DNA from 3 places in the Buttiauxella gaviniae genome. Region 3 is predicted to be linked to each of the others. Evidence: predicted binding sites of a transcription regulator. Region 3 holds the regulator's gene; each other region holds the start of a gene.
What was found. The regulator PhoB, encoded in region 3, activates phosphate uptake and scavenging genes when phosphate is short. The targets are predictions, from matches to a motif close to CTGTCATAAAACTGNCNNAT.

Region 1 (2,271 bases), 880 kb from region 3:
TTGGCGGGCAAATCATCACGGTGAAATGTTTCGAGGACAACGGATTGTTGTATGATCTGCTCGAACAAAATGGCCGTGGACGCGTGCTGTTAATTGATGGCGGTGGCTCTGTCCGTCGCGCGTTGATTGATGCGGAACTTGCCCGTCTGGCTGCTCAAAACGAGTGGGAAGGCATTGTGGTATACGGCGCAGTCCGTCAGGTTGATGACCTGGAAGAACTGGATATTGGTATTCAGGCGATTGCCGCTATTCCTGTGGGTTCTGCGGGTGTTGGCGTTGGTGAAAGTGATGTGCGCGTTAACTTCGGTGGCGTGACCTTTTTCTCCGGCGACCATCTCTACGCTGACAATACCGGTATCATCCTTTCCGAAGACCCCCTCGATATCGAATAACAAAACGGGCGCCCTGAGGCGCCCGTTCTTCTTTCTAAATACTCTTAGTAAATAATTCGAGTTGCAGGTAGGCGGCAAGGGAGAGCAGCCAACACCCCTGCGGCTCGAAGTATGACGGGTATTTAGACTTCTTCCATCTTACCTAACAGGGCATGCAGACGATCCTGCCAAACATGCTGCTGTTCTTTCAGAGAATTGTTTTCGCGAACTAATTCTTCGTGATTGCCCTGAGCCTGTTGAACTTGTTGAGACAAATTGTTGTTAGTCTCTTTCAGCTCTTCGATTTCCATTTGCAGCAGGGTAATGGTATCAATCGCCTGCTGTACTTTTGCTTCCAGTTTCTCAAACACTTCAAATGACATTTCGAACCTCTCCTGAATTGCAAGGCGTTGATGGATGTCTACATCCCCGTCCCGGATATTCCCCGAAGACACCTTATGAATATATGCGCTCCACGCAGCGTGTCTCGATTGTAAGTAGCGTGAGTAGCCGTGTCCAGCGAGTTCAAGCGCTCTTTGCGTAACATAACGTTTTTCGGCTTATGCCGAATGACCGGGCGGCCCAAAATCAGTATTTGTTAACGTCTTGATTACTTACCTGGGCATTTACGTTGCTTTTATTGGGTGATAATGCGCATTTTATAGCGCGTGATCGCTCATTTTTATGACGAGACACACAAATTCAACGTTCGATATTTCTCGTTTATGTTCGTTAACGATAAATTAACACTATGCCTACATGGCACCTGCGTGGCAGGGAAGCCCGAACAAACAATAATCATTAATTTTGCCTTCAGGACCCTATTATGAGTCAGACAGCTCCATCAACCTTGAAAGGTCAGTGCATCGCCGAGTTTATGGGTACCGCATTGTTGATTTTCTTTGGTGTAGGATGTGTTGCCGCCTTAAAAGTGGCGGGCGCCAGCTTCGGACAATGGGAAATCAGTATCATCTGGGGCCTGGGGGTGGCGATGGCTATCTACCTGACCGCAGGGGTTTCCGGCGCACATCTTAATCCGGCTGTAACCATCGCGCTTTGCCTGTTCGCCTGCTTCGATAAGCGTAAAGTACTGCCCTTTATCGTGTCGCAAATCGCAGGTGCGTTCTGCGCCGCAGCATTGGTCTATGGCCTGTATTACAATTTATTCCTCGATTACGAGCAGACGCATCACATGGTGCGCGGCAGCGTAGAAAGCCTGGATTTAGCCGGTATTTTCTCAACCTATCCAAATCCACACATTAATCTCGTTCAGGCATTTGCCGTGGAGATGATGATTACCGCTATTTTGATGGGCGTTATCCTGGCACTCACTGACGATGGCAACGGCATTCCTCGCGGCCCTTTAGCACCGCTGTTGATTGGTTTGTTGATTGCGGTCATCGGCGCATCCATGGGGCCATTGACCGGCTTTGCGATGAACCCAGCGCGTGATTTTGGCCCTAAACTTTTCGCCTGGCTTGCAGGCTGGGGCGATGTTGCCTTTACCGGTGGTCGCGATATTCCCTACTTCCTGGTGCCAGTGTTTGGCCCGATAGTAGGCGCGTCATTAGGTGCATTTGGCTACCGTAAGCTGATTGGCCGCCATTTACCATGCGATGTTTGTGTTGTGGAAGATGAGAAATCCAGCACTTCCACGCAACAAAATGCTTCTTTGTAAGACTGACTTCAGGACAAAACTATGAGCCACGAAAAAAAATACATTGTCGCACTCGACCAGGGTACCACCAGCTCCCGCGCGGTCGTCCTGGATCACGATGCCAACGTCGTTAGCGTTTCACAGCGCGAGTTTCAGCAAATTTATCCGAAAGCAGGATGGGTAGAGCACGACCCGATGGAGATTTGGGCGACACAAAGCTCAACGCTGGTCGAAGTCCTGGCA
Region 2 (2,271 bases), 740 kb from region 3:
CGTACGTCCCTGAATCTCATTACTCATGAAACTCTCAGCAACCTGTGGCGCTTGCTCCAGGGTAATTTCCGTTGTTGCCGTTTCGTAGAAACTTTCTGGCAGCAATTCAGCCAGGCGTTTCCACGCAGCGATGCGGCGTTCTTGCGGGGCGCTTACGGAATCCACGCCTTGCAGACGCACGTTACGCAGAATGAATGGCATCACGGTGGTTGGCAGAGAGAAACCGCCCGCCAGGCCGCAGGCTGCGACACAACCGGAGTAGTTCATTTGCGCCAGCAGTTTAGCGAGCACGTTGCCGCCAACGGTATCGACCGCACCGGCCCAGACCTGTTTTTCCAGCGGGCGCGTTTCGGCAAATTCGCTGCGCGGCAGAATACGGCTGGCGCCTAACTGGCGTAAATAGTCATGGGTGGATTCGCGGCCAGAAACGGCCACAACCTGGTAGCCCAACGCATGAAGCAGAGCGATAGCGGTGCTGCCCACGCCGCCGCTGGCACCGGTCACAACCACTTCACCGCTTTCCGGTGTGATGCCCGCATCTTCGAGTGCCATCACACACAGCATCGCCGTGAAACCCGCGGTACCGACGATCATCGCTTTGCGTGCGCTCAGGCCCGCAGGCAGGGGAACCAGCCATTCAGATTTGACGCGAGCCTGTTCGGCAAGGCCGCCCCAATGATTTTCACCCACGCCCCAACCGGTCAGCACCACTTTCTGGCCCGCGCTGAAAGCGGCGTCGCTGCTGCTTGCCACGCGGCCCGCGAAATCAATCCCTGGCACCATCGGGAAGTTGCGGATGATTTTGCCTTTACCGGTGATCGCCAGGGCATCTTTATAGTTCAGGCTTGACCACTCAACGTCGACCAACACATTTCCAAGCTCTTCAGCCGGGAAGGAAATCTGTTTTACTTCGGCCTGAGTCTGGCCTTCCACTTGTTCAAGTACCACTGCTTTCATAACGAATCCTCATTCTATGCACCGAGCGTTTCGGTTGAGATGTTTCTAATGCCCAACACGGTATACCCGAAGCCGGTGAGAATAAAGAAGACCCGTGCAATTCCTTGTTAATTGCCTGCTTTTTAGCAGGCCTATAAGATTTTCCTATTTTAACTTTTAACCTTACTCCTCGTATGTTTGAAACAAATGTTTCTCGTTGTTGTGACAAATGTTTCACATATGCCCGTCGGGCGGATTCGACCACCTTTGAGGAGATAAGCATGCGTCTATTACCACTCACCACCGCAGTAGCCCTGGCCCTGGCAAGTGCGCATGCCGTGGCGGTCGATAAACTAAAGTTGCAGCTCGACTGGATGCCCAACGGCGGTGATAAAGCGTTTGTTTTTGTGGGCGTAAAAGAGGGGTTTTATGCCGAAGAGGGGCTCGATGTCACTATTTTACCGGGCCGGGGCAGCAGCGACACGCTAACTAAAATCGCCTCCGGTGCGGCAGATATTGGCACCGGTGGTATTGCCTCACTCATGATGGCGCAGGCCGAAGGCGGCATTCCGGTAAAAGCCATCATGAGCATCTACTCAAAACAGCCTGACGCGATTTACACCTGGCAGGGCAGCGGTGTGACTGACATGAAAAGCCTGAAGGGGAAAACGCTGGGCATTCCGACATTCTCGGCCTCTAACGCGATTTTGCCCATCATGCTGCAAAACAACGGCGTCGATCCCGATAGCGTAAAACAGATCAAGGCCGATCCCGGCACGCTGGTACCAATGCTGGCGCAAGGGCGCGTTGACGGCGTTGTCGTGTGGTCAACCAACCGGCCAGGAGTAGAAGCGACGCTTGCGCAGGTGGGTAAAAAACCGCTCGAACTGGCGTGGACGGATTACGGCTTAAATGGTTACGGCCTGTCCTATTTCGCCTCTGAAAAGCTTATCAACGAAAAGCCGGATGTGGTTGCGCGCTTCCTGCGTGCGGCGAAAAAGTCGATTGAATTTAGCCTTGCGCACCCAGACAAAGCGGCCGCTGACCAAAAGGCGATGGTGCCGGAAGCGGATGTCGCCATGCTGGAAGCCGAATTTAACGTCACAAAACCGCTGATTGAGAATGAAATCAGCCAGCGTGACGGCCTGGGGCAATTCGACCCGGCACTGCTCAAAGACACCTGGGAGTGGGTGGCGAAATCGATGAAATATCCCCTCGATAAAGTGAACCCGGAAACGCTGGTCGATCGCCATTACCTCGCTAAATAAGGGAATGCCATGCAGCCTGTTATAGAACTTAGCCACGTTAACCAGACGTTTATTTCGGCGGATGGTA
Region 3 (2,271 bases):
TCGAAATCGCACTGCGCAGTTGCTCTTCGTTACCAAACACTTTCAGAGTGGAATCGATTTCAAACTGTAGCGTTTGCCTTTTCTGGCTGAGCGTTTGCGCTTCGCGCTCCACCACACGCAGCATCAAAGGCACATCAATCTTTTCATTGAGCACCATCGCCGGAGCCGCTTCAATTTTGGATAACGTCAGAAGCTGCTTAACCAGCCCTTCCATGCGCGAAGTTTGTTCGCGCATTGTGCCGAGCGCTTTTTCCCGCAGCGGCCCTTCCAGCGCCTGGTCCTGCATCATCTCAAGATAGCCTTGCAACACGGTCAACGGCGTTCGCAGCTCATGGCTGACGTTGGCGAAAAAGTTGCGCCGCGCACCTTCAAGCTGGTGCATTTGAGTGACATCCCGCGCCACCAGCAGCCACTGTTCGTCACTGTAAGGCATCACGCGAAATTCCAGATGGCGACCATTGTTAAGCACCAGCGTTAGCGGGCGGGCAAAATCTTTTTGGGACAGATAACGGGTGAATTCCGGGTAACGCAATAAGTTAAGAATGTTTTGCCCGTTATCGTCCGGCCAACGCAAACCCAGGAGTTGCTGAGCGAGCCCGTTACACCAGAAGATTGTCCCTTCTTCAGTGGTCAGCACCACCGCATCGGGCAGCGATTCCGCACCGCTACGAAAGCGTTTGATAAGACTTCCCAGCTCTTTACGGCGTTTTTTATTACGCAACTGCATCTGATGCAGGCCGTAGAGCAGTGGATCCCAACTCCCCCGCCCCGGCGGCGGCGTCATACTGCGATCCACCCACAACCACCACGACAAACGCAGCAAATTCCAGAAATGCCAGACCAGCAGCCCGGTGACAGACAGTAATAAAAACCAGGGTAAATGGCCAAAGATGAGGCCTAAAATGGCGGCGGGAATGCAACAGAGCACCAGCTCCAGCACCAGCCTTTTCCATGACAACCGTTCCAGCACGCGTCACTCTCCTGAGAAAGAATTAAAAACGGGTTGAGAACCGATAGCCCGTACCGCGTACTGTTTGTACCATTCTGTCATGTTCACTGTGTTCGAGCGCTTTGCGTAACCGCCGAATATGGACGTCCACCGTTCGGTCTTCGACATAAACATTGGTGCCCCAGACGTGATTAAGCAACTGTTCACGGCTGTACACCCGCTCCGGATGCGTCATAAAGAAGTGTAATAACTTAAATTCCGTTGGCCCCATATCTAATGGGTTTTCACCCGCCATCACACGGTGTGATGAGGGATCAAGACTTAACCCGTGCATCTCAATGACTTCTTCAACCGCCATCGGCGAAATACGGCGCATCACAGCTTTGATGCGGGCCACCAGCTCCTTCGGAGAAAACGGTTTGGTAATATAGTCATCCGCACCGACTTCAAGGCCGCGCACGCGATCTTCTTCTTCGCCACGCGCCGTCAGCATCATCACCGGTATTTCACGCGTCAGGGCTTCACGCTTGAGGTGTTTGATAAACTGAATCCCGGAGCCGCCGGGCAACATCCAGTCCAGCAAGATCAGATCGGGGAAAGGTTCGATAAGGAGATTCACTGCACTGTCATAATCTTCCGCTTCTACGGGCTGAAAACCGTTTTGCTCAAGCACAAAGCTCACCATTTCACGGATTGGAGCTTCATCTTCTACGACTAATATACGCTTCGCCATGATTCGCCTTGCTCAAGGAATAATTATTGTTGTTTCAATGCCGCGCCATTATGCGTCAGATTTATGACAGATTTATGAAAAACATGACCGCTCAATGACTCATCACCTTGAATTATGACAACCATAAGTGCCCTTCGTGATGCCAGGCCTTATAATCCCCGCAGGTTTTTTCTGGCATGGGATAGATATGCGCATCATTCACACATCGGACTGGCATCTTGGTCAAAATTTTTATACCAAAAGCCGCGGGCCGGAGCACCAGGCTTTTCTTGAATGGCTACTGAACGCGGCCGTCGAACATCATGTGGATGCCATAATTGTTGCTGGCGATATCTTTGATACCGGATCGCCGCCAAGCTATGCCCGTGAACTGTACAACCGCTTTGTGGTGCTGCTTCAGGCGACCGGCTGCTCTCTGGTGGTTCTGGCAGGGAACCATGATTCCGTTGCCACGCTGAATGAATCCCGCGAACTGATGGCGTGCCTGAATACCTACGTTATCGCCAGCGCGCGCCATGATGCCAGCCAGCAGGCGATCATCCTTAATACGAAAGCCGGCCAGCCTGGCGCGATACTCTGCCCCATCCCT

Region 1: the regulator PhoB is predicted to act here: its motif matches at 1,043-1,062, upstream of AB1E22_RS09955 (MIP/aquaporin family protein).
Region 2: the regulator PhoB is predicted to act here: its motif matches at 1,157-1,176, upstream of acuI (acrylyl-CoA reductase (NADPH)).

What each region holds. Positions count from the first base shown of each region.
Region 1 is NZ_JBFMVT010000002.1:1,996,041-1,998,311, reverse strand. Features, by position in the region: gene rraA (ribonuclease E activity regulator RraA) at 1-392, shown strand, start outside; gene zapB (septal ring assembly protein ZapB) at 515-754, opposite strand; gene AB1E22_RS09955 (MIP/aquaporin family protein) at 1,198-2,049, shown strand; gene glpK (glycerol kinase GlpK) at 2,071-2,271, shown strand, end outside.
Region 2 is NZ_JBFMVT010000002.1:3,617,653-3,619,923, forward strand. Features, by position in the region: gene acuI (acrylyl-CoA reductase (NADPH)) at 1-957, opposite strand, end outside; gene AB1E22_RS17275 (ABC transporter substrate-binding protein) at 1,218-2,204, shown strand; gene AB1E22_RS17280 (ABC transporter ATP-binding protein) at 2,214-2,271, shown strand, end outside.
Region 3 is NZ_JBFMVT010000002.1:2,877,668-2,879,938, reverse strand. Features, by position in the region: gene phoR (phosphate regulon sensor histidine kinase PhoR) at 1-970, opposite strand, end outside; gene phoB (phosphate response regulator transcription factor PhoB) at 993-1,682, opposite strand; gene sbcD (exonuclease subunit SbcD) at 1,870-2,271, shown strand, end outside.